DNA from 2 places in the Paracoccus zhouxuedongae genome. Region 2 is predicted to be linked to the other one. Evidence: riboswitches for the same ligand, from Rfam matches in the RefSeq annotation. Region 2 holds a riboswitch; the other holds the start of a gene.

Region 1 (14,618 bases), on a different contig from region 2:
TTCGCGTTCACGGCTTTTGCCCAAGGATCGCGTCGAACCGCTGCTTCGCCCGCGCCGGCACGTTGGCCGGGATCTCGGCCTCCGCATCCTCGCCCACGTCGATCACCATGACCATGCCCATCGCATAATGGGGCGAGCATTTGATCCCGTAGCGGCCAGGGACGGTCAGCGTCACCTCGAACTCCTCGTTGATCTTCGACTTCCACGCCTCCGCGCCGTCCGGGATCATGCCGTCGATGGTGGCGGCGTTGTGGCCGGACTGGGTCGGCAGGAAGCGCACCGTATCGCCGGGCGCGATGGTCAGGTGCTGCGGCTCATAGATCATCGGGCCTTCGTCATTGCGGTTCAGCATCTTGACCTCATGGGTCTCGGCCTGCGCCAGGGTGGCGCTCAGCATCAGGATCAGTGCGGCGAGTTTCATGATTGCTCCGTCAGGCAGTGAAAACGATGGATGGTGGCGCCGTCATGCGCGTCGATCAGGGGACGCGCGCCGACGCGAAAGATCTCGGCCATTCGCGGGCCGGTCAGCACAGTCGCGGGCGGGCCGCAGGCGACAAGGCGGCCCGCCGCCATGATCGCCAGCCGGTCGCAGCCCATCGCCTGATTGAGATCGTGCAGCGCGACCGCGACCGTGACCGGCAGTTGCAGGACCAGCCGCAGCACCGACAGCTGATGATGAATGTCCAGGTGATTGGTCGGCTCGTCCATCAGAAGCAGCCGGGGCTGCTGCGCAAGGGCGCGGGCGATATGGGTGCGCTGCCGCTCGCCCCCCGACAGGGTGGCCCAGTGCTGGCGCGCAAGATGGGTGATGCCAAGGGTCTGCATCGCACGATCGACGATGGCGTCGTCATCGGCACCGCGTGGCGACAGCGCCGATTGCCAGGGGGTGCGGCCCAGTTCGACGGCGTCGCGGACGGTCAGCGCCTCGGCAGTGTCGGCGTGCTGTTCGACAAGCGCCACGCGCTGCGCCACCTCACGCCGGGTCAGGCGGGGCAGGGGGGTGTCGTCCAGCCGCACCTCGCCCCCGGCACGCGGCAACAGGCCCGCGATCAGCCGCAGCAGCGTGGACTTGCCGGATCCGTTCGGGCCGACGATGCCCAGCGTCTCGCCCGGCGCGATGTCCAGATCGACATCGGTGACGATGGCCCGCCCGCCCGCTTTCCACGACAGACCGCGTGCCGCGACCCTCATGCCCGGCCCCGCCGGGTGATCAGGATCATCGCAAAGGCGGGCGCGCCGACCAGCGCGGTGACGACCCCGATGGGCACCACCTGCCCAGGGATCAACAAGCGCGAGGCAAGGTCGGCGGCGATCAGGAACACCGCCCCTGCCAGCGCCGTCGCCGGGATCAGCGCCCCGTGGCGCACGCCCACGACGAAGCGCATCGCATGGGGCACCACCAGTCCGACAAAGCCGATCGAGCCGACAAGGCTGACCATCACCGCCGTCATCACCGTGACCGCGCCGATCAGCACGATCTGCACCCGCCGCACGTCGATCCCCAGCGAGGCAGCGGCCCCCGCGCCAAAGGCAAAGGCGTCCATGGCGCGCGTGAACCACAGGCAGACCATCAGCCCCGCCGCGGCCGCCGGTACCGCCAGTGCGACATCGGGCCAGCGCACGCCCGACAGATTGCCCAGCAGCCAGAACATGATGCCCCGCGCCTGTTCGGCATTGGCCGACTTGGCGATGAAGAACGAGGTCAGCGCGTTGAACAGCTGCGAGCCTGCAATCCCGGCCAGCACCAGCTGCGCCGAACCGCCGCCCGCCGCCCGCGCCAGTGCCGCGACCAACAGAAAGGCCAGCGCGGCCCCGACAAAGGCGCCGCCCGAAATGCCGATGGCCCCGGCGCCGACGCCCATGATCGTGACCGCGACGGCCCCGGTCGAGGCCCCGGCCGACACGCCCAGCAGATAGGGATCGGCCAGCGCATTGCGCACCAGCGCCTGCAACACCGCCCCCGACAGTGCCAGCCCCGCGCCACACGCGGCCGCGACCAGCGTGCGCGGCAGCCGATAGAACCAGATGATACCCGCGTCGATGGGGTCGACGACATGGCCCGCCCCCCACAGGTTGTTGGCCAGGACCGCTGCCACCGTCCCCGGCGGCAGCGGCGTTTCGCCGATCACGACGCCCGCCAGAACGGCCAGGGCCAGCACGGCCAGCCCCGCCGCGACCTTCCACAGGCGCGCGTGGATGGGCGAAACAGGCAGAGCCGTCACTTCAGGTCGAACCCGGCCAGCGCCTCGGCCAGCGTTTCCAGCGCGGCGATGTTGCGGATCGAGGGATCCATCGAATGCCCGTCCAGCACCACGATGCGGTCATTCTTCACCGCGTCCATCTGGCTGGCGACCGGATCGGACTTGAGAAAGGCCAGCTTTTGTTCAACGTCGTCGGCCTCGAACCGGCGGCGGTCCATGCGGGCCACCACGATCACCGAGGGGTTGGCGCGGGCGATCGTCTCCCAGCTGACGGTCGGCCATTCCTCGTCGCTTTCGACGACGTTCTTCAGCCCCAGCTGCTCCATCATCCAGCCGGGCGGGCCTTTGCGACCAGCGACATAGGGATCCACGTCCATCTCGGCGGACGAGAACCAGAACACCGCGGATGCGTCCTTCAGCTCCAGCGCGCGGGCCTTGTCGACGGCTGCCTGCTGGCGTGCCTGAAGCTCTGTGACCAGCGCCGTGCCGCGATCCTCGACATCGAAGATCTGCGCCAGCTCGGTCACGCCCTGATAGATGCCCTCGGTCGAGAACATCGCCGTGCGCGTGCCGTCCGCGCCCTTGGAATTGTCCTTGCCGGCGCAGTCGGCGGGCAGGATGTAGGTCGGGATGCCCAGATCGCGGAACTGTTCGCGCGTGGCGACGATGCCCTGCGGGCCGATATGCCATTCATATTGAATCGCGACGATGCCCGGCCGCTTGGTGACCACGCTTTCAAAGCTGGGGTCGTTGTCGGCCAGCCGCTCGACGCCCGCGTTCAGCGTCTCGAACTCGGGCAGGACGCTGGTGAACCAGACCGAGGTGCCCTTCACCTTGTCGCCAAGGCCCAGCGAATACAGGATTTCGGTCGCAGCCTGACCCACGGTGACGGCGCTGTCGGGCGCCTTGTCGAAGGTCACGTCCACGCCGCAATTGGGCAAGGTCAGCGGGTAATCGGTGGCAAAGGCCGGCAGCGCGGCGGTGGTGAAAAGCGTCAGCAGGATGGGTCTGATCATCGTCTGTCTCCGGTCATGAAAGGGGAACCGGACACGGGACGGAAGGCCGCAACCCCGCACAGCCCGCCGCACAGGGCAGCCCGGAAAGGACAGAATTGACGGAACCGGGCCGCGTCGCGACCGCTGGCAAAGGACATCTTGCACCTTCCCGGACACCCCGCCCGGTTTGTTGAAACTCCTGCGTCGGCAGGTCTCCTGACTTGCGGATCGTCGAGCTGGGCAGCCTTCCCGCGGATTGTGACCGCAGTGGCATGATCGCCCACCCCTCACCGCCTACAGTTGCGGGGGCAGTTCCGGTTCGCCATGGCCCGAAGGACAAGGCGGCGGATTCCCTTTCAATTCCTTACGGAAACCGACGGGAATAAGCGTTAACGGGTGTTCGGCCCGGGGGCAAGCGGATAAGTGGGGCGTGGGTAATCGGCAGGTCATGGCCGCCAATCGCGCGCGTCGGGTCGGCGCGGATGCGCTGGATTGAGCCGCCAACCTGTTGCAGCGCATTGGGCCGCCGGGGCCGTCGCGGGGCTGCGCATCAATGCGGCGGCAGGGAGTAGTGCCGGGACCGGTGTTTGAGGCAGAGGCGTTTCGAGATTTCTGACCCTGTTGGGGTCAAATGTGAGCGGATGTGTGTCGGGGTCGGCTACTGGACCAGCAGCCAGAACAACATCGATCCCTATGCCCATACGAACCTGATCGGCCTGGGCCACGGCGAGGCGGACACCAACTTCAAGATCTTCTGGGGTGGCTCGGTCCCCCAGCCGCCTATCGATCTTGGCGCGAACTTCCCCTGCAACACCTCCGGCGTCGACGTCTACGATCTGTCCCTGTTCGCGCCGCCCGGGGCGGGGATCGTGCATTACGAGGTCGCACGCCTGAACACAGGTCATGTCGCCACCGGCACCCTGTCCGGCCCGCCCGGCATCGCTCTGCCGGGCCAGACCACTCTGCTGAGCTATCAATACGCCTGGCGCAGCAACCACACGACTGCCGCCAGCGTCGCATGGGACATCATGTCGGACTATGTCGAGACGGATTTCTGAGTGGGTTGCTGGGTTGTAAACGGGCCGTTTACGAAAATCGACGTCCTGCAAATATCCGTGGCAGAGCCTGCAAATATCCGTGGCGAGCCACACCCATCAGAGCTTCCTTTCGGACTTAGCTCCGGTCGAATTGTGAAGCACACACATGCGGCACTCACAGTCGCTGCGGCGTGGACTTCACAAATCTAGTGTTTTCAGGCCGTTAGAAAAATTTGGCTCCGGCGGTAGGGTTCGAACCTACGACCAATTGATTAACAGTCAACTGCTCTACCGCTGAGCTACGCCGGAACATGGGGGGCGTATAGCAAGGGGTTTGGGGGGCGTCCAGAGGGGTTTCGTGACTTTTTTGAAATATTCGGACCGCCGTCAAAGGGGTGCGCCGGGTGGTCTGGCGGGGGCGTTTGATGGGCGGGGTTCAGGGCTGACATGGGGGCGGATGGGGCAGGGATGGTTGCTGGCGATCCGGCTGCCTGCGGGTTTGGGGCGGTGGCCCTGGCGGCGGATGGCTGGTGCCACTCCGGCCCGCGTTGGCGGTGCAGGGATGGCCGGTGTGACGCGGTGCGGGTGGCTGTGCAGCGGGACGCGGAACCGGGTGTGGTGGCCGCCTGGGGCCGTTCGGCGATCCCAGGCGCGGGCTAGTCACCGAATGGAAAGGGGGCCGCGATTGCGGCCCCCGGCTGTTTTTGGTCGCCTACATCGCGTCGGCGGCGTTCTTCATCAGGAAGTCGGTCACCATCTGGCGCTGGTCGTCGTCCAGACCCGCACGTTCAAACATCGACGGCAGGATGCCCTTCCACTGCTGCTGGGTAAACCCGGCCGGGTCGCGCGGGCCGTGGCAGACGGTGCAGCGTTCATAGAACATGCGCTCGCCCGGCTCCATATGGGCGTAAAGCTCTTGCACCAGATCATAGATCCGATCCAGGCCCAGTTGGTCGCCGTCGATCTCGGCCAGCGGCTCGCCGGCGATGATCTGCGGCGGCTCATAGGCCAGGTTCGGGCCTTCGGGATCGGTGCATTTGCGCATCGACACCAGACAGGTGTTCGCCGTCGTCGCCGCACTCAGCCCCGAGGACGCCTGGGTCGAAGTGACAAAGTTCACCAGACCCGAGTTGCAGCGCCCCTTGCTGTCCAGTTGCGGCCAGCCGCCTTCATAGATCGACACCACCCCCGGCATGATGTCGTCGCTGACCACCGCGCCCGCGATCACCGTGCCGCGGTCGTTGTAAAGTTCGACCAGATCGCCATCGGCAATGCCGCGCGCCTCGGCGTCCTGGCGGTTGATGCGCACCGGCTCGCGGCCCTGAACCATGTAAAGCTCGCGCAGCCGTTCGCTGTTGCCCATCTGGCTGTGCAGGCGGAACCAGGGGTGGGGGCTGACGACGTGAAGCTGACCCTCGGCGGCATTGCCCAGATATTCGTGGGGTTCCTGCCAGACCGGCATACCGGGGCAATCGTCGATGTTCAGTGCGGCGATCTGATTGCAGAACATCTCGATCTTGCCGGATTCGGTATGCAGGTGGTTGGCCTCGGGGTCGGTATAGAAATCGCCGTGCCGCACCCATTTGCGGGCCTCGGGCGGGGCCTTTTGCCAGGCGTAGCCGCGCTCCCAGAACTCGTCGAAGGGCACGTCCTGGGCGGCGCCGGTCTTTTCATAGGCAAAGCGCAGAATGTCCATGTATTCGGGGAATTGCTCGCCCTCAAGGAAGGCCGTCTGCACGCCCAGATAATCCGCCAGTTCGGCGAAGATGTCGAAATCCGATTTGGCATCGCCCACCGGCTCGATCACCTTTTTCATCGCATAGATGCGGTCGTTGGAATAGGTGCCGCCCACCGACATGTCGTCGCGTTCCAGCGTCGAGGTTGCGGCGAACACGATGTCGGCCCAGCGGGTCGCGGCGGTCCACCAGACGTCCTGGCTGATGATCGTCTCGACCCCTTCCAGCGCCTTGATCAGCCGGTTGGTATCCTGCTGGTGCGACATGAAGTTGTTGCCGGCGTTGTAGATCATGCGGATCGCCGGATAGGTTCGCTCGATGCCGTTATAGGTAAAGGTCTTGCCGGGGTTTTCCAGCATTTCGGTGATGCGCGAGGCCGGGCAGATGTCCTTGACCAGGTTCTTGCCCTGGCTCAGGCCCGCCGGCGTGCCCTTGCCTGATTGCGGCATCCCGCCATTGCCATAGTGCCAGGAAAAGCCCACGCCCTCGCCGGGTTTGCCGATCTTGCCGATCAGCGCGGCAAAGTTGATGATCGCCCAATGCGTCATCTCGCCGTGATGGGCGCGTTGCAGCGACCAGGCCCCGGCGATTTCGGTGCGCGAGGTCGCCATCAGCTCGGCCAGTTCACGGATCTTGTCGGCGGGAATGCCGGTGATCGCGGCGGCCCAGTCGGGCGTCTTGGGGGTGCCGTCATCGCCTTTGACATAGGCGATCCATTTGTCGGACCCGACGGTGTATTTCGCCAGATAGGCATCGTCCTGCAGGCCCTTGTCCAGCACATGATGGGCCATGGCCAGGAACAGCGCGACATCGGTATTGGGCACGATCCGCACCCATTCGGCATCCAGATAGATGTCAGAGGCGGTCTTTTGCGGGTTGATGCTGATGAACTTGCAGCCGTTGTCGCGGATCTGCTCCCACGGGCCATACATGCCGTGATCGGCCACGGTATATTCGATGCGGTTGTTCTTGATCGGGTCGCAGCCGACCAGCACGAACACCTCGGTGTTGTCGCGGATCACCTCCCAGGCGGTCTGGGCGGAATAGACCTCCATATCGCCGATGACGCGCGGCAGGCTGATCTGGCTGGCACCGGCCGACCAGTCGCCCTGGGTGATGGTGCAGCCGCCGATCAGGTTGAACAGGCGGCCTTGCAGCACGTTGGGGCGCATCAGGCCGGCGTGGCTCCAGCCGCCATAGGACGAACTGAAGATGGCGTTGTTGCCATGTTCGGCGGCGGTATCGACGATGGCCTTGGCCGCCAGCTTGTAGGCGGTATCCCAGTCGACCTGGACGAACGGCTCCTTGCCGCGCAGCTCGGGCTTGGTGTCGCCGGTCTGCCAGCCCTCCAGATAGGATTTGCGCACCATCGGCCCGGCGATGCGGGTCTTGTCATAGACGCGATCCTGCACCCCATACATCAGCATTTCGGTTGGGCGCTGATCCAGTTCCATCATCGCGTTGATGTTGACCAGACGGCCGTCGCGCACCACGGCCTCGAACGGGCCATAATGGCTGGCGCTGAAGATGCGGCCCGAAAAGCTGTTGGGGTCGATCGCGGCCAGGGCGGTGCCGCGCATCAGCGTGCCCAGGCTGACGGCGGTCAGCCCGCCTTGCAGAAAGGCGCGGCGGGTGGGGGATGCAAAGGTCATCGGGATCTCCTGTCTTTGGTGTTGCGGCCAGTCTGTGCTGCCTGCGGCATCTGGCGCGTTGATTTGTCCCAACTTCTGCTGTTCGATCCTGTAAAAGGATGTAAAAGACCGCCATGACCAAGGCCCATCTGCTGATCGTCGAGGATGACCGGGTGACGCGGATGCGGCTGGCCGCCTATCTGCGCCAGCAGGGCCACCGCGTGACCGAAGTCAGCGACGCCACCGCGATGGAGGCGGTGATCGCCGACGACCCGCCCGAGCTTTTGCTGGTCGACATCAATCTGGATGGCAAGGACGGGCTGACGATCACCCGCGAACAGCGCGCCAATTCGCGGGTGGGGATCATCCTGCTGACCTCGCGCAGCGATCAGGTCGACAAGATCGTCGGGCTGGAAATGGGGGCGGATGATTACGTCACCAAGCCCTTTGACCCGCGCGAACTGGCGGCGCGGGTCAAGAATCTGCTGGCGCGGATTGCCGATATCGGTCAGGCCCCGGCGGGTCCGGCGCCAGTCGACATGATCGGGCCGTGGCGGTTCGACAGGATCCGCCGCAGGCTGGTGTCACCGGTTCAGGTCGTGACCCTGACCGGGCAGGAATACGACGTGCTGGCGGTGCTGGCCGATCATCCGGGGCTGACCTTGGGGCGCGACCGCATCGCGCAGGCGATCGGGCGCGAGGGGCAGCGTGCGGCGGGGCGGGTGATCGACGTGGTGATCGGGCGGCTGCGGCGCAAGCTGGGCGATGATCCGGTTGCGCCGGGGCTGATCCTGACGATCCATGGCGCGGGCTATCGGCTGGTTTCCGACCCCTCATCGGGCAGCGCGATGCCCTGACCCCGGGCGGCAGCCCGCAGGGCGGCGCGGGTCGTGTCGGCGCTTTGGCGCAGGGCGGTGTCGTCCAGCGCTGCCGGTTCGGCCTCGATCCGCGCCAGATGGTCGCACAGATCGGACAGGCCAAAGTTCGACGCAGCACCCTTCAACCGATGCGCGGCCCGCCCGCGGGCCTGGCCTTCGGCGGACAGGATCGCCGCGACCGCGCCGGGCAGATCGTCCAGAAAGGCCGCGATCAGCGCCGCCACCGTCTCGGTCCCGATCTGGTCGCGGTCGCGCGCCAAGGTCGCGGCCACGCCATCCGGCGCATCTGGTGCCAGCCCGGCCAGCAGATCGGCCAGGGCGCGGGGCGAGACCGGCTTTTGCAGCACCGCGACCACGCCCAGACGGGCGCGGGTCGCCGCGTCATCGGCCAGCGAATGCGCGGTCAGTGCCGCCACCGGAAGATCCGGCTGGCGGGCGCGCAGATCCGCGATCACCGTCTGGCCGGGACGGTCCGGCAGGTCCAGATCGACCAACGCCAGATCGACCGTTGCATCGACGCGCAGCGCGCCGGCCGCATCCTCGGCTTCGGTCACACGGCAGCCCAGCCGATCCAGAAAGGCGCGCACCACCAGCCGGTTGACGGGGTGATCCTCGACCACCAGCACATGCAGGCCGTGGCGGGCGGTGGGGGCAGGGTCATCCGGCGCAGACATACGGGCCGGATCACCGATCGCCAGCGGCACGGTCAGGGTGACGCGGGTGCCGACGCCCGGCGCGGTGTGCAGATCCAGCGCGCCGCCCATCGCCTCGGTCAGGCGGCGCGCGATGGCCAGACCCAGGCCGCTGCCCTCGATCCCGGCGCGGCGCGTCCAGTCGGCGCGGCTGAAATCCTGGAATGCCCGCGCCGCCTGATCGGGGTTCATGCCGCGGCCGGTATCGGTCACCGCAAAGCTGAGGACGGGCTGGCCGTCCGGGCCGGGGGCGTGATCGACCAGCAGCGCGACCCGCCCGGCATCGGTATATTTCACTGCATTCGACAGGAGGTTCGTCAGCACCTGACGAATGCGGACGGCATCGCCCTGCACCACTTCGGGCGCGCCGTCGGCCAGGTCGACGTCCAAATGCAGGCGCTTTTGCGCGGCAAGCGCGGCCATCGGTGCCTGCACCTGCGCGATCAGGTCACGCAGCCGGAAATGCACCGGGGCGGGGCTGGACGCACCATCGGGCGCGGTCAGGGCAAGGATGTCGTTGGCGATCTGCAACAGATCATCGGCGGCGCCGCGCGCCAGCCGCAGCCGCTCGCCCTCGGCCTCCGAGGCGGGCTCGATCAGCGCCAGCATTCCGATCAGCCCGTTCAGCGGCGTGCGGATTTCATGGCTCATGCGGGCGGTGAAGATCGCCTGGTCGCGGGCGGCGGCCTCGGCCTGGGCGCGGGCGGCCTCGGTCGCGGCCATCTCCTGCACCAGTTCGCGGGTGCGGGTCTCGACCGCCTGTTCAAGCTGCCCGCGCAGGGCCTGGGCCTCGGCGGCGCGCAGGCGCAGGGCGTTCAGCGCCTGTTCGATGCCGCCGATGGCATCGGCGCCGCTGATCGGCAGTGGCTGGCCCAGATCGCCCTGGGCCACTGTGACCAGCCGCGCGGCGACATGGCCCAGCCGCGCGACAAGCCGCGCGCGGGCATAGATCACCAGCGCCACCACCGCCGCCAGCGCCGCCGCGACGGCAGCCAGCATCCCCCAGAACAGCCGCTGCGATTGCCGCGCCGCTTGCGCCAGCCGCGCCAACTGGCCTTGCTGCGCGGCGATTTCCACATCGCGCACGGCGATCTGCACCTGCGCGATATCGCCGCGCAGCCGCGCCAGCGCACGGTCGCGCACGGCCCCCGCAGCCAGCCCGTCAAGGCGGTGCTGAAACAGCCCGTCACCGTTCAGCGCCGCGCCAAGCGCCGCCAGGGCTGCCCCGGCCTCGGCGCGCGCGGGGGCGGTCGGCAGGTAATCCAGACGCATCACTGCCTGGTCCAGCGCCTCGGCGAAATGGGCGCGGGCGGTGTCGATGGCGGCGGCATCAGGGGCGGCCATCACCGCCCGCGCGCTGTGGCGCATCACCTCGGCGGCGCGGGCGGTTTCGATCGTGCGTTCAAAGGCGAACAGCGCGTCATCGGCCAGATCGTCCAAGCCCCTGCGCGGATCGGGCATCGCGCCGGCGTGAAGATCGGCGATCCCGGCCGTCAACCGCACCCGCGCCAGTTCGGTCTGCGCGGCCAGCAGATCATCCAGCGCCGACAGCGGCCGGTCCAGATCACGGCTGGCCCGGTCAAGCGCGCCGGTCTGGGTGATGTCGTCCTGTGCGGCCCGGGTCAACGCCGCCAGATCGGCGCGCAGGGCGGCGAAATCGGCGCCGCTGCCCGCGCCCGCCAGCCCGGCATAGGCGGCCTCAAGCTGATCCAGCGCCGCGGCCATGTCGCCCGCGGCACGCGTCAGGCCCGCCGGATCGGCGGCATGTTCGATCCCCGTTGCCGCCCACGCCGCGCGGCTGGATGCCGCCTCAAGCGCGCCGCTGCGTTCGGCAAAGGGCAGCGCATCGTTCAGCATCGCCTGATGGCCGCGGATCAGCAGGTGATTGACGCCGACCGCCAGACCGCCGACGATCATCACCAGCGCCGCCAACAGCGCCAGCAACAGATAAAGCCGCGAATCCAGACGAAGGTTGCGCATGAACCCCTGTTACGCAGCCCGCATCGCCCGCGCAATCGCGCTGTCACTTGGCGTGGCACTGACGGGCGCGACCAGCCTTGCCGCCGCCCCGGTCTGCGTGCTGGTGCCGCATTTCAAGGATGAATACTGGCTGAGCGTGGGCTTTGGCCTGGAAAGCCGCGCGCGCGATCTGGGGATGGATCTGACCCTGCACGAAGCCGGCGGCTACCGCGCCCGCGACCGACAGATCGCGCAGATCGATGATTGCGTATCGGGCGGCGCGGCGGCGATCCTGATCGGCGCGGTCAGTTCGGATCACCCCGACCTGATCGCCGCGCTGGACCGGGCGGCGGCGCGGGTGCCGGTGGTGGCGCTGGTCAATGAGCTGCATTTCAGCGGGCTGAGCGGTGCCATCGGCGTGGATTGGCGGGTGATGGGGCAGGTGCTGGGGCGGGCTTTGGCGGGGGGTGCGCCTGCGGGGCAACCTGTGCGGCGGGCGGTGCTGATCTCGGGCCCGCCGGAATCCGGCTGGGTCGCGCCGCTGGAAAGCGGATTGCGCGCCGGACTGGCAGGCTCGGCGGTGCAGATCGTCGCGGTCCATGCCGCCGATACCGGGCTGCGTCAGCAATTCGCCGCCGTCGCGCGGGTTTTTGCCGAAGGCCCGCCGCCCGACATCCTGATCGGCAGCGCCCCCGCGATCGAGGCGGCGATGGGCTATCTGGCCGCCCATCCCGACCAGCCGCGCCCGCTGCTGGCGGCGAGCTATGTCAGCCATTCGGTGCGCCGGGGGCTGGCGGGCGGGCAGGTGGCGGCGGCGCCCTTTGACGATCCGGTGGCGCAGGGGCAGATGGCAGCCGATCTGCTGGCGCGGGTGCTGGCGGGCGCGCCGCGCCCGACAGGCTGGACCGGCCCGCAGGTGGTGCTGCTGGGCGCGGGGGCGGCGGCGGATCGGGTGCCGCTCTCACCGGCGGGCTATTTCCCGGCGATCCGCTAGATCGCGCCGGGCGGCAGGATCTGCGGCACCCGGCGGCGGGGCAGGGCGCGGCCCTGATCGTCGAACAGATGCGCATCGGCGGGATCGAACTCCAGCGCCACGGGCGCGCCCGGTCGGATGGCGGTCGTGCCGTCGGCGATCAGGCAGAGGCTGACGCCAACCTCGGCGCGGGCATGAACCACGGTGCTGGCGCCCAGATGTTCGACCACTTCGGGCATGGCCCGCAGCGCGCCGGTATCGACGGGGCGCAGATCCTCGGGGCGGATGCCCAGGCTGACGGCATCGCCCGGGCGCAGCGCGCCCGGATCGACCGGCAGCAGATGTTCGCCCGCGCCCGTCAGCGCCACCCGCACGCCATCCTGATCCGCCTGCACGACCGTCGCGGGCAGGAAGTTCATGTTGGGATTGCCGATGAAACCCGCGACAAAGCGGTTGGCCGGGCGGTGATACAGATCCAGCGGGCTGCCCACCTGCGCCACGCGGCCCGCGTTCAGCACCACGATGCGGTCGGCCATGGTCATCGCCTCGACCTGATCATGGGTCACATAGATCATCGTGTTGCCAAGCTGGCCATGCAGCCGCGACAGCTCGACCCGCATTTCGGTGCGCAGCGCGGCATCAAGGTTCGACAGCGGTTCATCGAACAGGAACACGGCGGGTTCGCGCACGATGGCGCGTCCGATGGCGACGCGCTGACGCTGGCCGCCCGACAACGCGCCGGGGCGATGCTCAAGGCGATTTTCCAGCTTCAGCACCTCGGCCGCGCGCCGGACGCGGGCGGTCACCTCGGCCTGCGGAAGACGGGCGACGCGCAGCGGAAAGGCAATGTTTTCAAAGACGCTCATATGCGGGTAAAGCGCATAGGATTGGAACACCATGGCAATGCCGCGGTCGACCGGGGGCAGGTCATTCACCCGTTTGCCGTCGATGCGGATCTCGCCCGCCGAGATGCTTTCCAGCCCGGCGATCATGCGCAGCATGGTGGATTTGCCGCAACCCGAGGGGCCGACGAACACCACGAACTCACCTTCGGGGATCGTCAGGTCGGTGGGGTGGATGACGCGGGCGGCGCCGTAATCCTTGGTGACGCCGGTCAGTTGCACCTGTCCCATCATGGTCCTTTCGCTGCGGGTGATGGCGCGGGCCGGGGCCGATCCCGGCCCGCGCCTGGGGTGTCAGTTCAGCGCGGTCAGGCCGTCCTGGATCTGCTTGGCGGCCTCCTCGGGGGTGATCTCACCCTCGATCAGCGCCTGGATCCCGTCGATGGCGGCATCCTGCATGGCGACGTAATCCTGCATCAGCGGCTCGGGGCCACCGGCGGGCACGGCTTCGATGAAGGGCTTCCAGTTCGGGTCTTCCGCGATCAGCGCCTGCGCGCCCTCGCCCTGGCGGATCGGGGTCCAGCCGCCGGCCTTGTCGAAGGCCGCCTGACGGTCGGGCGCGGTCAGGAACTTGACCAGGCTGGTGGTCGCCTCCTCCTTGCCGGTGCCCTTGAACACCACCAGGCTGTCGGTGATCAGCAGCGTCGAATGCTGGCCCTGCGGCCCGGCGGGGATCGGGGCCACGCCGAAGTTCACGCCCTCGGCCTTGGTCCGGCCCCAGGCGCCCGAGGTATACATCGCCACCTGACCCTCTTTGAACAGCGGTTCCAGCTTGCCGCGATCATAGGCGATCGGGCCGGGCTGGGCGTATTTCGCCAGCTCCTGATAGAACTTCAGCGTCTCGACATTGTTGGGGCTGTCGAAGGCCACCTTGCCCTCGGCATCGACCACCTGACCGCCGTTGGAATAGAGGAAGTTCAGGAACTCATGGAAGGTGTTGTCCATGTCGGCGGCGGGCATCCCAAAGCCCTTGGCCCCGGTCTTTTCGGTGATCGCGCGCGCGGCGGTCAGCAACTCGTCAAAGGTGGTCGGGCCGTTCGGCATGTCCAGCCCGGCCTGGGCGAACAGATCCTTGTTCCAGTAAAGCGCCTTGGTCGAAAACGCGCGCGGCAGGCCCCAGACCTGGCCGTCGAACTGCGCGGTGGCGATGACCGAGGGTTCATAGGTGGCCATTTCCTCGTCCGACATCTGGAACGGCAGGATCTGCTCGGCGGCGGCCAGTTGCTTCAGCACCCGGCTGCCCATATAGGCCGCAGCCGGCGGCGTGCCCGCGGCGGCCAGCGTCAGGGCTTTTTCCTGGCATTGCTCCCAGGGCAGGAACTCGACCCGAACGCTATAGCCGGCATTCGCGGCCTCCCATTCCTTGATATGTTCGGCCTGCACGGGGGCCTGTCCCTCGGTATCGGCGCCGCAGTTGATGATATGCAGCTCCTCGGCAGCCTGTGCCGCCCCCGCCAGCGCGATCAGTGCGGTCGAGGCCAGGATGGTCATGCGGATGGTCATGTCGTTTCAACTCCCCATTGTTGGCGACCGTTCGGTGTCATTCCTTGACCGCGCCGGCGGTCAGCCCGGCGACGATGTAGCGTTGCAGGAAGACATAGATCAGCATGACCG
Region 2 (14,618 bases):
CTTGCCCTGCGGCCAGTCCAGCGTCGTGGTCAGGCTGATGTCCTGCGCGGCGCCCTTGGGCAGGGTCAGATCCCAGGCCAGCAGGCCACGGCGGTCGTCGTAATCGACCGTGGAGGGGGCCGGGTCGGCGCTGAAGCTGACCTTCAGATCGTCCTGTTCGGAATAGGGCACGCGGTCGATCACGCGCAGCGGCCAATCCTCATTGGTCTGGTTGCGAATGCGGATCGTCACCTGTTCCACCTGCCGGTTAGCGCTGGACAAAAGCCCGCGTTCACCGCCCGACTTCTCTGCAACGATGCGTTCCAGCACCAGCCCGTCGATCGGGCCGAAGCCCAGCTTCAGATCCTCGCCGGGCGGGGTCAGGGGGATCGCCTGCTGGCCCACCATCGCGCCGTCGACGAACAGGCTGGCCGGGCCGGGCAGCAGCATCTGGCCGCTGTCATTCACCGCATCGGCCACCAGATAGGCGCTTGGGTCGGCCAGCGGCACCGCCTCGGCGATCAGGCTGTGGGTGATGGGCGCGCTGTCCAGCCGCAGGCGAAGGTTCTCGACACCGGTGCGGATGTCGACGGCATTGCCATAGCGCCAGGTCACGGTCGCGCCCTGCATGTCGATCTGCGCGGCCTCGGCGACATGGCCCATCCGCGCCATTTCCATCGGGGCGGGGGCGGCCATCGCCACTTCGGCCGCGGCGTCATAGACCGCCGGATCATCAGCGCGCACCAGCTGCGGGTCCAGCACGCTGGGCGTGGCCCGGTCGGATGGGCGCGCCGTCGACAGCACCAGATCGACGCCCAGCCAATCCTCGCCCGTCGATTGGGCAATCAGAACGCCGCGATCCAGGGTCAGGCCGGGGGTGCCGGTCAGCCGGGTCAGCCGCAGGTCATAGACCGGCTGCCAGCTTGCATCGGCGGTAAAGCTGGTGACCTGCACCGGCACCGGGCCATCCTGATCGGCCTGCACGACCAACGTCAGCGCGGCCTTGGCACCCATCCCGTCGGTCAGCGCGGCTAGTGCCTGCTGCGCGTCGGCAAGCGCGTCCTCCGCGTCCTTGCGCGCGGGTTCCAGGGCGCGGGCCTCGGCCTCGGCCGTCTGGGCGGCCTCCAGCGCGACAAGCGCCTCGGCCCCGACCTGACGCGACAGGGCGATGGGGTCATCGGCCCCGGCCTGTGACAGGCCGCGCAGAAAGGCGATCTGTTCCTGCGCCGCCCGCGCCTTCAGCAGCACCCGGTCGATGCGGGCCTGCGCCTCGGCCAGCCCGGCCTCGGCGGCGCTGACGGCATCGCGCGCGGCTTGCAGCGCCGGGGGCACCGGGCCGGTTTCGGGCGGCAGGCGACCGCTTTGCAGATTGACCGCGCCCAGGGTGACGCCCCCAGGCATCTGCACCCGCAGGCTGGCGGCATCGGTGCCCTGCGGCAGGTCGGTCAGCACGATCTCATGGCTGCCCTTCGGCAGCGTGACCTCTGCCTGCCGCGTGACACTCGCCCCCCAGGGATACAGCGTCACCGCGCTGACCCGGCTTTGGGCGTCAAAGCTGTCGGCCAGCATCGGCAGCGGCAGGATCAGGGCGGCAGTGATCAGCAGCAGGGCGCGCATCGGGAACCTCATCAAATGATGCCCGCAGCTTGTCGCGCCGCGGCCGAAAAGCAAGCACGGCCCGCGCGCCCGGCTTCATTGTTGCGTGAACGCCGGGCGCAACGCGCGCCGCCGGTGTACAGACTGTGCACAGCCCGTGCCGATCCTGTGCACGCGCTGTGCAGGCCAAGTTATTGAGTTGTCACCCCTTTTGCAGGCAGCGGCTGCCCAGCAGCTCGGCGATCTGCACCGCATTCAGCGCCGCCCCCTTGCGCAGGTTGTCGGCGACCACCCACAGGTTCAGCCCGTTCTCGATCGTGCTGTCTTGGCGGATGCGGCTGACGAAGGTCGCGAACTCGCCCACGCTGTCCTTGGGGGTGATGTAGCCACCCGGCTCGCGCTTGTCGATCACCATGATCCCCGGCGCCTCGCGCAGGATGTCGCGGGCCTCGTCCTCGTCCAGGAAATCCTCGAACTCGATGTTGATCGCCTCGGAATGGCCGACAAACACCGGCACGCGCACGCAGGTTGCGGTGACTTTGATGCGGGTGTCCAGGATCTTCTTGGTCTCGGCCACCATCTTCCATTCCTCGCGGGTGTCGCCGCTGTCAAGGAACGCGTCGATCTGCGGGATCACGTTGAAGGCGATGTCCTTCGGAAAGGCCTTGGCGGGGACGTCGACGGTGGGGTTGTAGACCGCCTTGGTCTGGTCCCACAATTCGTCCATCGCCTCTTTACCGGCACCCGAAACCGACTGGTAGGTGCTGACGACAACGCGCCGGATGCGGGCGCGGTCGTGCAGCGGCTTCAGCGCCACCACCATCTGCGCGGTCGAGCAGTTGGGATTGGCCACGATCATCTTTTCGCGATAATGTTCAATGGCTTCGGGGTTGACCTCGGGGACGATCAGCGGAACCGCCGGGTCCAGCCGATACAGGCTGGAATTGTCGATCACCACGCAGCCCTGGCTGGCGGCGATCGGCGCATAGGTCTTGGTCGCCTGCGAGCCGATGGCGAACAGGGCCATGTCATAGCCGGTGAAGTCGAACCCCTCGATGTCGCGGGTTTTCAGCGTGCGGTCGCCAAAGCTGACCTCGGTGCCCAGGCTGCGGCGCGAGGCAAGCGCCACGATCTCATCCACCGGGAACTGGCGTTCCTCAAGAATGGCCAGCATCTCGCGGCCGACATTGCCCGTCGCACCGGCGACAACGATCCTGTAGCCCATCGAAAACCTCCTGATCTGGCGAAGGCCCCGGTTTAGCGCAGGGCGACGCCAAGGGAAAGCGGTCAGCGGATCAGGTCGATGCGCGGGTCGTGGCGCATCAGGCCTTGCACAAAGCCCGCCTCGGCGCGGAAATCATGCGGCACCTGATCGGCCCGGCGCCGCCCCGACAGCGACAGCGAGGTGAAAAAGTCAAAGCCGAACAGCGTCAGATGGTCCAGATCCGACCGCGCCAGCAGGTCGATCATCATCGCCCCGGTCGTGGGCGGGGCGCGCAGCAGATCGTGCAGGCGGTTATAGTCGGCTAGCGGGTGCAGGTAGAAACCGGGGCTGTGCGCATCGCGCCGCGCCAGCCGCTTGCGCTTGGGCGACATCCACAGAATGCGCGGCTTGCCCAGCCGGTCGCGGTCCTCGGGGCGCAGGCTGGTGGCAAGGGCCAGCCAGTCGGTGCGGCTGCCATGGCTGTGGGCCAAAGGCATCGGCGCGCGGTTGATGCGGATCACCAGATCATGCCGGTCGATAGCCGCGCCGTGGTCGCCATCAGCCAGGGCGCGGGCATTGCCGACAAGCGCGACCGAGCGCCCCGCCAGATCGGCCAGAAGATCGGCCTGCGGCACCGACAGGCTGGCCAGCAGGGCCTCATTCCGCATGACGCGCGCGATATAGAACCGAAGTGGGGTCATGCCAGCAACCGCCGATAGACGCGGACCAAGGCGGCCGCCTCATCCTCAAGCCGGAAGCCGTTTTCGACGCGGGCGCGCGCAGCGATCCCGCCCGCCGTGCGCTTCGCGGCATCGTCCAGCCAGGGCGCGATGGCGGCGGCTAGGGCCGGGATGTCGTCGGGCGCGACCAGATCGCCGGTGACGCCGGGGGCGATCAGCTCCTCGAAGGCGCCGACGCGGGTGGCGACCACGGGCACGCCGCAGGCCATCGCCTCCAGCGGGGTCAGGCCGAAGCCTTCCCACCGCTGCGGGGCGACATACAGATCAAGCGCGGCATACCAATCGGCCATGCGGTCGACGGGCACTTCGGGCAGGAACAGGATACGGTCGGACAGCCCGGCGGTGGCGGCCTGGTCACGCAGGTCATCCAGAAAGCCACCGTGGCCCTCGGTCGCGCGGCCCATCACAAGGGCGGTGACGCCGGGGCGGGTGGGCAGCAGGTCAATCATCGCGCGCACAAAGGCATCGGTGCCCTTTTGCGCGCGGATGCGGCCATAGCAGCCGACCAGCAGCCCATCCGGCAGCCCCAGCCGGGCGCGCAGCGCGGCGCGGTCATCGGCGGGGCGAAAGGCATCGGCGTCGATCCCGTGCAGGATGACGTCGGCGGGCCGGTCCAGATAGGCCGCCGTCCGCGCCGAGGTCGCCACGATCCCGTCCATCTGCCCGATCAACCATTTCGTATAGCCCGAATGCGCCCGCTGGCTGGCCGAGGTGAACAGCAGTTTCAGCGGCAGCCGCAGGATGTGCCTGAACGCCAGCCCCAGGGCCATTTCCGTATTGCGCCGCGCGTGCCAGACGCGGGTGCGGTTGCGCGGCAGCATCGCCACTCGCGCCAGCGGCAGATGCGGCACCTGCGGCGGCAGGCCCGGCCCGGTGGCGACGATGCCGATCATCCGCGCCTGCACCGGCACCAGCCGCACCACGGTCGCCGTCACCCCCGACAGCCGCCGCTTGAGGTTGGGGGCGATGACGTCGATCTCAGGCATCACGGGCCTCGCGCGTGGTCAGATAGATCGCAAGGCCAAGGGCCAGCGGGATCAGGAAGAACAGGAACAGATGGCCGAAGGCGGCCTGTGGCGGCAAGTCCGCACCGGCCTGATAAACCGCTCGTGATCCGAACTGATAGAGGCCGACCCCGCCGATCGACACCATGTTCAGGAAGGTCACGCCGCGCCCGACCAGATGCGGCGGCAGAAAGGCGCGGCCATGCGCCATCAGGATCGGATAGGACGAGCCGAAGAACCCCATCAGCGCCAGGGCCACGATCACCGTGCCCAGACCGGCCCCCGGCAGCAGCCACAGCGCGGCCAGCACCAACAGCAGCCCGGCGTTGACGATCAGCACCGCGCGCTTCAACCCGCCCAGTCGCTTGGCCAGTGGCCCCATCAGAAAACTGCCCGCAACCATCGCCAGCCCCATCGCCAGCGTCGCCCAGCCGATCATCGCGCTGTCGGCGCCATGCACCCGGTCCAGATAGGGCGCGGCCCACAGTCCCCGGATCGCGGCCACGGCGGCATAGTTGACCGACAACAGCGGCAGGATCGCCCACAGCGCGGGCAGCGCCAGCACGTCGCGCAAGCGGCCCTGTGGCACGCTGCCATCGCGGGGCAGGGGCGCGGGGTCGCGCACCCACAGCCGGGTCAGCGCCGCAACCGCCAGCGTCACCACCGCCAGCCCCCACAGGGTTTCGCGCCAGCCGGCGGCCTTGATGACCCAGACCAGCGGCGCGGCGCCCAGGATATTGCCCAGGCTGCCGATGCCCACCACGACCCCCGCCAGCGTGCCGAACAAGGCGGGCGGATAGGCGCGGGCGAAGATATAATACGACCCCATCAGCACCGGCGAACAGCCGATGCCGATCAGCACCATGGCGATGTGGATCGACCACGGCCCGCTGGCCAGAGCAAAGACCGCCGCCCCGCCCGCCCCGCCGATGGCCAGCAGCACCGCCACCGTCCGCGCCGGGCCGAACCGGTCCAGCGCCCAGCCGACCGGGATCTGCATCAGCGCGAAGGCCACGAACCACAGCCCGGATGAGACCGCCAGATCCTCGGCCCCCACGCCCAGCTCGCGTTCCAGCGTCGGCGTCAGGACGGCAAGAAACGCGCGGTAGAACTGGCTTAGGACATAGCCCAGCACCAGCATCGCAATTCCGGCATTGATCGGCATGGCGGACCCCTTTCACGGGCAGGCTGGCGCAGCGGCCCGGCGGGTGCAAGGGGTGGCGGCTGCGGATGAGTATTTGGGAGCAGAAGTATCAGCTTCTTCTGTTCCCAAATACTCAGGCCAGCGTTACGCCTTGGGGCGGAACGCGGCGATCCGCGCGGGGTCGGTCTCGATCCGCGCGGCGCCGATCAGGTCAAGGCAATAGGGCACGGCGGCGAAGACCGCATCCAGGCAGGTGGCAATGGCCGAGGGCTTGCCGGGGATGGTGATGATCAGGCTTTGCCCGGCGATCCCCGCCGATTGCCGCGACAGGATCGCGGTTGGCACCTCGCGCAAGCTGGCGCGGCGCATTTCCTCGCCAAAGCCGTCCAGAACCTTGTCCAGCACATCGGCCACGCCCTCGGGGGTTTCGTCGCGCGGCGCGGGGCCGGTGCCGCCGGTGACAAGGATCAGGTCGGCCCGGTTGGCGACCAGCCCGCGCAGGGTTTCGGCCACCGAGTGCCGCCCGTCCGGGATGATGACGCGGGTGATCTCCATCGGGCTGGTCACGACCCCGCGCAGATAGGCCTCGGCACCCGGCCCGCCCTTGTCTTCATATTCGCCGCGGCTGGCGCGGTCCGACACGGTGACGATGCTGATGCGGGCAGTGGTGGGTTGGGTCATGATGGTCATCGCTCATGTTGCAGGGTCTGATCAGGTCATGACCCTGGGGTGGTTCCTGGATCTGCTGTGGATTGCGCCGCGCGTCGTCGATGGACCCTATACCAAGGCGAAGGGCAGCGCCATGTCGGGCCGGTCGGCAACCCTGGCGACCATCCCGCCATATCGACATGGACGAATTGGTCGCAACCCTTCGTGGACGCGTCTCCGCCCATGATCCGCCATCGGGGCGCTTGCAGGGCGCCGCCCGTCAGCCCCGCGCGGGACGGCGCGGGGGCAGCCTCAATCACACCCGAAACTGCCGTGGGAGCGGGCGCTCGGTCGCTCTCAGAAATCCCAATCCTCATCCTCGGTGGCGACCGCCTTGCCGATGACATAGGACGACCCCGAACCAGAGAAGAAATCATGGTTTTCGCTGTCCGGCGACAGCGCGGCAAGGATCGCGGGGTTCACCGCGCAGGCGGAATCGGGAAACAGCGCCTCATATCCCAGGTTTTGCAGCCCCTTGTTGGCGTTATAGTGCAAAAAGGCCTTCACGTCCTCGGTCAGGCCGATCCCGTCATACAGCTCCTCGGTATAACGCGCCTCGATCTCGTAAAGATCATAGAGCAGCGAAAATGCGAAAGCCTTCAGATCTTCGCGGGCAGCTTCGGGCAAGCGTTCCACCGCGCGCTGATATTTGTAGCCGATGTAATAGCCGTGGATCGCCTCATCGCGGATGATCAGGCGGATCAGATCGGCGGTATTGGTCAGCTTGGCGCGGCTCGACCAATACATCGGCAGATAGAAGCCGGAATAGAACAGGAAGCTTTCCAGAAACACGCTGGCAATCTTGCGCTTCAGCGGATGTGACGGGGCATCATATTCGTTGATGATCAGCCGGGCCTTTTGCTGAAGATGGGGGTTCTCGGCCGACCAGCGGAACGCCTCATCCACCTCGGGGGTCTGGCACAAGGTCGAAAAGACCGAGGAATAGGACCGCGCATGCACCGCCTCCATGAAGGCGATGTTGGTCAGCACCGCCTCCTCATGTGCTGTCTGCGCATCCGGCAACAGCGAGATGGCCCCGACCGTGTTCTGGATCGTGTCCAGCAGCGTCAGCCCGGTGAACACCCGGATGGTCAGGGTCTGCTCCTCGGGGCGTAGCGTCGCCCAACTGGGCAGGTCGTTGGACAATGGCACCTTCTCGGGCAGCCAGAAGTTCACCGTCAGCCGGTTCCAGACCTCCAGATCCTTGTCATCCTCAAGCCGGTTCCAGTTGATCGCCGCAGGCACGACGCGGGTGGCCTGATCTTTGGTCTTATGGTCTTTCATGGCGGGGCTCTTTCTTCTTGGCCTAAATATCTTCGGGGGTCCGGGGGGAAGAAGGCCCCCGGTTCGCCCCGATCGGTCCTGTGTCACAGGGTGCAGGACACGCAGCCCTGGACCTCGGTCCCCTCCAGCGCGGTCTGGCGCAGCCGGACGTAATAGATGGTCTTGATCCCCTTGCGCCAGGCAAGGATCTGGGCGCGGTTGATGTCGCGCGTGGTCGCCTCGGCCGGGAAGAACAGCGTCAGCGACAGGCCCTGATCGACATGTTCGGTCGCCGCCGCATAGGTTTCGATCAGCGCCTCGGGGCCGATCTCATAGGCGTCGCGGTAATAGTCCAGATTGTCATTGGTCATGAACGGCGCCGGATAATAGACGCGGCCGATCTTGCCCTCTTTGCGGACCTCGATCTTTGACACGATCGGGTGGATCGAGCTGGTCGAGTTGTTGATGTAACTGATCGACCCGGTGGGCGGCACGGCCTGAAGATTGCGGTTGTACAGCCCGTCCGCCATCACCGCGTCCTTCAAGGCGGCCCAATCGTCCCGATCCGGCAGCGTGACGCCGAAGCGGTCGAACAGTGCGGCCACCTCGGGCGTTTCCGGCAGCCAGTCGCGGGTGACGTATTTGTCAAAGAACGCCCCGTCGGCATATTTCGATTTTTCAAAGCCCGTGAAGCTGTGCCCCCGCTCACGCGCCAATGCGTTCGACGTCCGCAGCGCGTGATAGGCGACGGCGGCAAAATAGCAGCGGGTGAAATCCACCCCCTCGGCACTGCCGTAATGGATGCGTTCGCGCGCAAGGAAGCCGTGCAGGTTCATCTGGCCAAGGCCGACGGCATGGGCCTCGTCATTGCCGCGCCGGATCGAGGGCACGCTATCGATGGCCGACATTTCCGACACCGCCGTCAGCGCCCGGATCGCGTGGCCGACCGTCGCGCCGAAATCGGGGCCGTCCATCACCGCCGCGATATTCAGCGACCCCAGGTTGCAGGAAATATCGGTGCCCAGATGCGCATAGCCAAGATCGTCGTGATAGGTGCTGGCCTCATTGACCTGAAGGATCTCGCTGCACAGGTTCGACATGGTGATCCGCCCGTGGATCGGGTTGGCGCGGTTCACCGTGTCCTCGAACATGATATAGGGATAGCCCGATTCAAACTGGATTTCGGCCAGCGTCTGAAAGAAGGCGCGGGCGTTGATCTTGCGCTTGCGGATACGCTTGTCGTCGACCATCTCGTCATATTTCTCGGTGACCGAAATCTCCGAGAAGGGCACGCCATAGACGCGCTGGATGTCGTGCGGGCTGAACAGATACATGTCCTCGTTGCGCCGGGCCAGATCGAAGGTCACATCGGGGATGACCACGCCCAGGCTGAGCGTCTTGATGCGGATCTTCTCGTCTGCATTCTCGCGCTTGGTATCCAGGAACCGCAGGATGTCGGGATGGTGGGCGTTCAGATAGACCGCCCCCGCGCCCTGCCGCGCGCCCAACTGGTTGGCATAGGAAAAGCTGTCCTCAAGCAGCTTCATCACCGGGATAACGCCCGAGGACTGGTTTTCGATGCCTTTGATGGGCGCGCCGTTTTCGCGAATATTGGTCAGCATCAACGCGACGCCGCCGCCGCGTTTCGACAGTTGCAACGACGAGTTGATGGCCCGCCCGATGGATTCCATGTTGTCCTCGACCCGCAGCAGGAAACAGGAAATCAGTTCCCCCCGCGATGCCTTGCCGGCATTCAGGAAGGTCGGAGTGGCGGGCTGGAACCGGCCCGAGATGATCTCGTCCATCAGCGTCATCGCCTGCGCCTCGTCGCCCCGCGCCAGCGTCAGGGCGACCATCACCACGCGGTCCTCGTAGCGCTCAAGATAGCGCTGCCCGTCGCGGGTCTTCAGCGTATAGGCGGTGTAGTATTTGAACGCGCCCAGAAAGGTCGGGAACCGGAACTTGCGGGCATAGGCCGCATCCCAGATCGCGCGCTGGAAGTTCCGCGAATACTGATCCAGCACCGCAGGGTCATAGTAGCCCTCGGCCACCAGATAGCCCAGCTTCTCATCCAGGCTGTGAAAGAACACCGTGTTCTGGTTCACATGCTGAAGGAAATACTGCCGGACGGCGCGGCGATCCGCGTCGAACCGGATCGCGCCGTCTTCGTCGTACAGATTCAGCATGGCGTTCAGCGCGTGGTAATCCAGCGCCTCGGCCTGCGTCAGGCGGTCATCGAGCATGTGGTTCTCCAGAATGTGTCCAGCCCGGCGCGGATGCGGGTGATGTCGGTCTCGGTTCCGGCCAGCTCGAACCGATACAGCACGGGCACGCCGCATTTTTCCGCCAGCAGATCGCCGGCACAGGCGAACAGTCGCCCGAAGTTGCGGTTGCCGCTGGCGATGACGCCGCGCAGCAGGGCGCGGCGTCGCGGATCGTTCAGAAAGCGGATCACCTGCGGCGCGACCGCCCCGCGGCCCATCCCGTCGGCATAGGTCGGGGTGATCAGCACATAGGGCTGGGCGGGCTCGGGCATCGGGTCCGCGATCGCAACGGGGATGCGGTCCGCGACGATCCCCAGCCGTTTGATCAGGCTGTGCGTATTGCCCGACGTCGATGAATAATAGACCAGCCCGCCCATCGGATCAGGCCAGCCGCCCAATCAGATCAGGGCGAAAGCCGGCCCAGTGGTTATCGCCCGCGATCACCACCGGCACCTGCCGATAGCCAAGTTCGCTGACATGGGCAAAGGCGGCCGCATCCTCGGTCAGGTCGATGACACGGTAGTCAAGCCCGCGCGCGGCAAGCGCACGGGTGGTGGCCGTGCACTGCACGCAAGCCGGTTTGGAATATACGGTGATGGTCATCTGTCCCTCGTTCTGCATTGTTCGGGCCGGGACAGGCTCGCGACAGCGGCGGGCTGGCCCACCACGGATCGCACACGCTGCCCAAGGCCCACCGCCTTTGGTCGTTGTCGTCTGTCACGGCAGGTCTCCTGACTTGCGGGTCGGGGCTAGGCTGGCCTTCCCGGGCAAGGCCCAGTGGCGTTTCAGCGTCGCTCGCCGCTTACAGTTGCGGGGGCAGTGCCGGATTTGAACCGGCTTCCCTCTTTCCTCTTCGAGTCGCCCCGAAGAACCATGACCCAAGCATTAGGCGCACCTTGGGTGTGGATGTCAACATGTTGTGTTCAGACCGCGACCATGGCGCCCGCCTGCGACATGATCGCCAGCCGGGTGCGCCGCGCCGATCCGCCCCTGCGCCTGAACTTCGGCCCAGGGCAGGGGCGGCTTGCACGCGGCCCAGCCGTTTAGTTGACTTTTAAAGTCGGATAACTTATCGCAGCCGAACGCCAGCCCGCCGCCAGCGCCCAGTGCCACAGTCACCGCCGCGACGGAGCGTCAGTATGCCTTTCCCCCCCTTTTCCCGACCCTGCACCCTTATGGTCACGCTTCTGGCATCGGGGGCGGCGCTGCCGGTCGGGGTGCAAGGTGCCTGGGCGCAGGACACCATCGTTCTGGATGAAATCACCCTGAACGCCGAAAGCGGCGAGACACTGGCGCAGTCGGGTTATGTCGCCACGACCTCGCGGCAGGCGACCCGGCTGGACACCCCCGTGGCCGAGATCCCGCAGGCCGTTACCATCGTGACGCAGGCCCAGATCGAGGACCAAGCACCGCGCACGCTGAACGAAACCCTGACCTATGCGGCCAGTGCCAACCCCAACAATTACGGCGCCGACAGCCGTTTTGACGCCTTCACGCTGCGCGGCTTTCCGGCCTATTACAACGGCATCTTCCGCGACGGCCTGCGCCAGTTCAACGCGCCGACCGCGCTTTACAAGACCGAGCCTTACGGGATCGAGGGGCTGGCGATGCTCAAGGGGCCTGCCTCGTCGCTGTATGGCGTCAGCGGGCCGGGCGGGATCGTCAATCTGGTGACGAAACGGCCCAAGGACGAACCCTATCACGAACTGGCCTTCACCACCGGCGCCAATGACCGCGCCCAGATCGCCGCCGACTGGTCCGGCCCGCTGAAGGATGACCGCTTCAGCTATCGCCTGACCGGGCTTTACCGGCAGGCCAATACCGATCTGGCTGGCTACGCCGATGACAAGACCTATTTCGCCCCGGCCCTGTCCTTTGACAATGGCGCCACCCGCGCGACCCTTCTGGCCGAGGTGTCGCGCAGCGTGACCGGCGGCACGGCGGCATTCTTCAACCCCGCCTACGGGCAGGTCTCGGACCTGTATGAGGGCGACCCGGCCTATAACGACTTTACCCAGAACCAGTGGCGCCTGGGCTATGAGGTCGAACATGACCTGTCCGACAGCCTGACCCTGCGCCATGCCGGGCGGCTGGCCCATGTCGACATCGACCTGGAATACAGCGGCCATTATGCGGCGGGTTCGGCGCTGGCGCGATACTGGGGCCATTACGTCGAGGATCTTGACAGCGCCACCATCGACAGCTCGCTGGCGTGGCGGGGGACGACCGGGGCGGTCAGCCATGAGGTGCTGGCTGGGATCGACGTGACCCGCGCCGATTATTCCGCCCGCAGCCTGCTGGGCTATGTCTCGGCGGCCGATACGGCGGCGGCGGAAGTGCCGTTTGCCAACGCGCAAAAGACCACACAAAGCGGGCTTTACCTGCATGATCAGATGACCATGGGCAACTGGCGCGCCTTTGCCAGCCTGCGCTTTGATCAGGTCGACACGACCTCGACCGCCGCCGATATGACCCGCAGCACGCAGCGCGACACCGGTCGGTCGGGGCGGCTTGGCCTCAGCTATCGCTGGGAATCGGGGCTGATGGCCTATGCCAATGTCTCGACCTCGTTCGCGCCGAATATCGGGGTCGTTCATGATGACGTGACCACCGATGTGACCCGACCGGCGCGCCCGACCGAGGCCACGCAGCGCGAGATCGGCCTGAAATACGCGCCCGAGGGCAGCAACATGCTGCTGTCGGCGGCGCTGTTCGACATCGACCAGCGCGACGGGGTGGTGCTGGACGCCAGCACCGGGCGCAACAAGCAGCGCCAGCTTGACCTGAACAGCCGCGGGATCGAGCTTGAGGCCGCGGCGAACTGGGACAACGGCTGGTCGACCATCGCCAGCTATACCCATCAGCGGGTGCGGATCGAAAAGGGCGCGGCGGGCACCGTCGGGCGCGATCTGTCGGGCACACCGCGCGACATGCTGTCACTCTGGGGCCGGTATCAGGTGCAGCAGGGCGCGCTGGAGGGCCTGGCCGTCGGCGCCGGGGTCCGTTACGTCGGCAAAAGCTATGGCGACGATCAGAACGCCCTGCGCAACCCCGCCCGCAGCTTTGTCGATCTTGAGGTCAGCTATGACCTGCCGCAGATGCCGGGCGTTCGCGCGCAGCTGAACATCCGCAACCTCGCCGACCGGCGCGACCAGACCTGCACCTCCGGTTACTGCTACCGCGACGAGGGCCGGACCTGGACCGCCAGCCTGTCGAAGCGGTTCTGATGCGCGCCCCGATCCCCCTTTTGGGCGGGCTTTGGGCCGCCTATGTCGCGCAAAGCGTGATCGGCGGCCTGACCTGGGGCGGACTGCCCGCAGTGCTGCGCGACCGGGGCCTGCCGCTGGACCGGATCGGGCTGTTGTCTCTGCTGATCCTGCCTTGGGCGCTGAAAGTGCTGTGGTCGCCCTGGGTCGAGCGGATGCGGCTGCCGCGCGGCGGTCTGCCGCGCACCGCGACGCTGGTGGCAGGCTTCGGCGCGCTGGCGGTGGCCGGGTTGGTGGCGGTGGCGGCGTTGCCGCTGGACCCGCTGCTGCCGGTGCTGGCGGTGCTTCTGGTCGTCGCCTTTGCCACGGCAACGCTGGACATCGCGGTCGATGGCCATGCGGTTGGCGCGCTGTCGACTGGCCCCCAGGCCGAGGAATCGCTTGGCTGGGGCAATGCCGCGCAGGTCGGCGGGGCCTATGCCGGCGCGGCGATCGGCGGCGGGGCCTTTGTCGTGCTGGTGGCACGCCACGGCTGGGCCTCGGGCACGCTGGCCATGGCCGGGCTGGTGGCGCTGCTGCTGGCGGGCTTTGCGCTGGCCGCGCGCCGCAGCCGCGTCACGGTTGCCTCAACGACGCCCGCGCCCAGCCTGCGCCACGCCCTTGCCCGCCCCGAGATTCGGCGCGGCCTGCTGCTGGCCGCGGGCTTCGTGGTCGCCCACAAGGCCGCGATGGGGATGACCGGCCCCTATCTGATCGACCTTGGCCTTGGCCTGGAACAGGTCGGCATCCTGTCGGGCCTTGCCAGCCTGGGCCTTGGGCTGGCGGGCGCGCTGATCGGCGGGGGGATGGTGCGCGCCATGGGCATCCGCGCCACGCTGATGACCTCGCTTGGCTTGCAGGCGCTGGTGCTGGCGGTGTTGGCGGCGGGCGCGGGCGGGCTGGCGATCCCGGTGCTGGTTCAGGTCGGCGCGGCGCTCATGTCAGGCTCGGCGGTCATGGCGATCGGCTTTACCGCCCTTTACGCCCGCTTCATGGAACTGGCCGATCCCGCGCAGGGCGGTGTGGATTTCACGCTGTTTCAATGCCTTGATGGCGCCGTCAGCATGGGTCTGGGCGTTGCCGCCGGACTGGTCGCGCAGCATCTGGGCTTTGGCGCGCTGTTTGCCGTCTGCGCCGGGGCGGCCATGCTGATCGGCCTTGCGCTGGCCCGGCCCGGCCGCGAAAGGCGCATCGCATGACCCATCACGCCCATGCACCGCTGGCGCTGCCTTTCGATCAGGTCGACCCGCTGTTTCGCGACCTTGCGCGCGAACACGGTCTGACCTGTCACGGCACGCCCCCCGACCCTACCCGCGTCGAGATCGGCGAGGGAGAGGTCGCGCTGGCCCCCACGCCGCAAGGCTGCCGGATCACTGCCCGCGCCGATACGCCCGACTGGCTGTTCACCCTGCAAGAGGCCGCGGTCGAGCATCTGGCCGAGGTCATTCCCGGCCTGACCCTTGACTGGACC

Evidence for each region. A riboswitch is a leader RNA that binds a small molecule or an ion and turns the genes downstream of it on or off. The one in region 2 is predicted to bind cobalamin.
Region 1: it holds a riboswitch for cobalamin, as region 2 does, so the genes downstream of both, ACEYYA_RS14865 (ABC transporter substrate-binding protein) here and nrdH (glutaredoxin-like protein NrdH) in region 2, are expected to answer to the same signal.

What each region holds. Positions count from the first base shown of each region.
Region 1 covers NZ_JBHFHM010000020.1:11,844-26,461, reverse strand. The annotation lists gene ACEYYA_RS14885 (class I SAM-dependent methyltransferase) at 1-11, opposite strand, end outside; gene ACEYYA_RS14880 (pseudoazurin) at 8-421, opposite strand; gene ACEYYA_RS14875 (ABC transporter ATP-binding protein) at 418-1,191, opposite strand; gene ACEYYA_RS14870 (FecCD family ABC transporter permease) at 1,188-2,213, opposite strand; gene ACEYYA_RS14865 (ABC transporter substrate-binding protein) at 2,219-3,217, opposite strand; cobalamin riboswitch at 3,386-3,589, opposite strand; gene ACEYYA_RS14860 (hypothetical protein) at 3,838-4,254, shown strand; tRNA gene ACEYYA_RS14855 (tRNA-Asn) at 4,468-4,542, opposite strand; gene ACEYYA_RS14850 (molybdopterin-dependent oxidoreductase) at 4,946-7,621, opposite strand; gene ACEYYA_RS14845 (response regulator) at 7,735-8,457, shown strand; gene ACEYYA_RS14840 (ATP-binding protein) at 8,412-11,150, opposite strand; gene torT (TMAO reductase system periplasmic protein TorT) at 11,149-12,123, shown strand; gene ACEYYA_RS14830 (ABC transporter ATP-binding protein) at 12,120-13,238, opposite strand; gene ACEYYA_RS14825 (extracellular solute-binding protein) at 13,299-14,507, opposite strand; gene ACEYYA_RS14820 (carbohydrate ABC transporter permease) at 14,545-14,618, opposite strand, start outside.
Region 2 covers NZ_JBHFHM010000005.1:134,182-148,799, reverse strand. The annotation lists gene ACEYYA_RS07980 (DUF4139 domain-containing protein) at 1-1,608, opposite strand, end outside; gene ACEYYA_RS07975 (aspartate-semialdehyde dehydrogenase) at 1,778-2,800, opposite strand; gene ACEYYA_RS07970 (glycosyltransferase family 29 protein) at 2,863-3,480, opposite strand; gene ACEYYA_RS07965 (glycosyltransferase family 4 protein) at 3,477-4,505, opposite strand; gene ACEYYA_RS07960 (MFS transporter) at 4,498-5,682, opposite strand; gene mog (molybdopterin adenylyltransferase) at 5,812-6,348, opposite strand; gene nrdF (class 1b ribonucleoside-diphosphate reductase subunit beta) at 6,673-7,659, opposite strand; gene nrdE (class 1b ribonucleoside-diphosphate reductase subunit alpha) at 7,743-9,881, opposite strand; gene nrdI (class Ib ribonucleoside-diphosphate reductase assembly flavoprotein NrdI) at 9,863-10,279, opposite strand; gene nrdH (glutaredoxin-like protein NrdH) at 10,284-10,505, opposite strand; cobalamin riboswitch at 10,607-10,793, opposite strand; gene ACEYYA_RS07930 (TonB-dependent siderophore receptor) at 11,078-13,129, shown strand; gene ACEYYA_RS07925 (MFS transporter) at 13,129-14,346, shown strand; gene ACEYYA_RS07920 (siderophore-interacting protein) at 14,343-14,618, shown strand, end outside.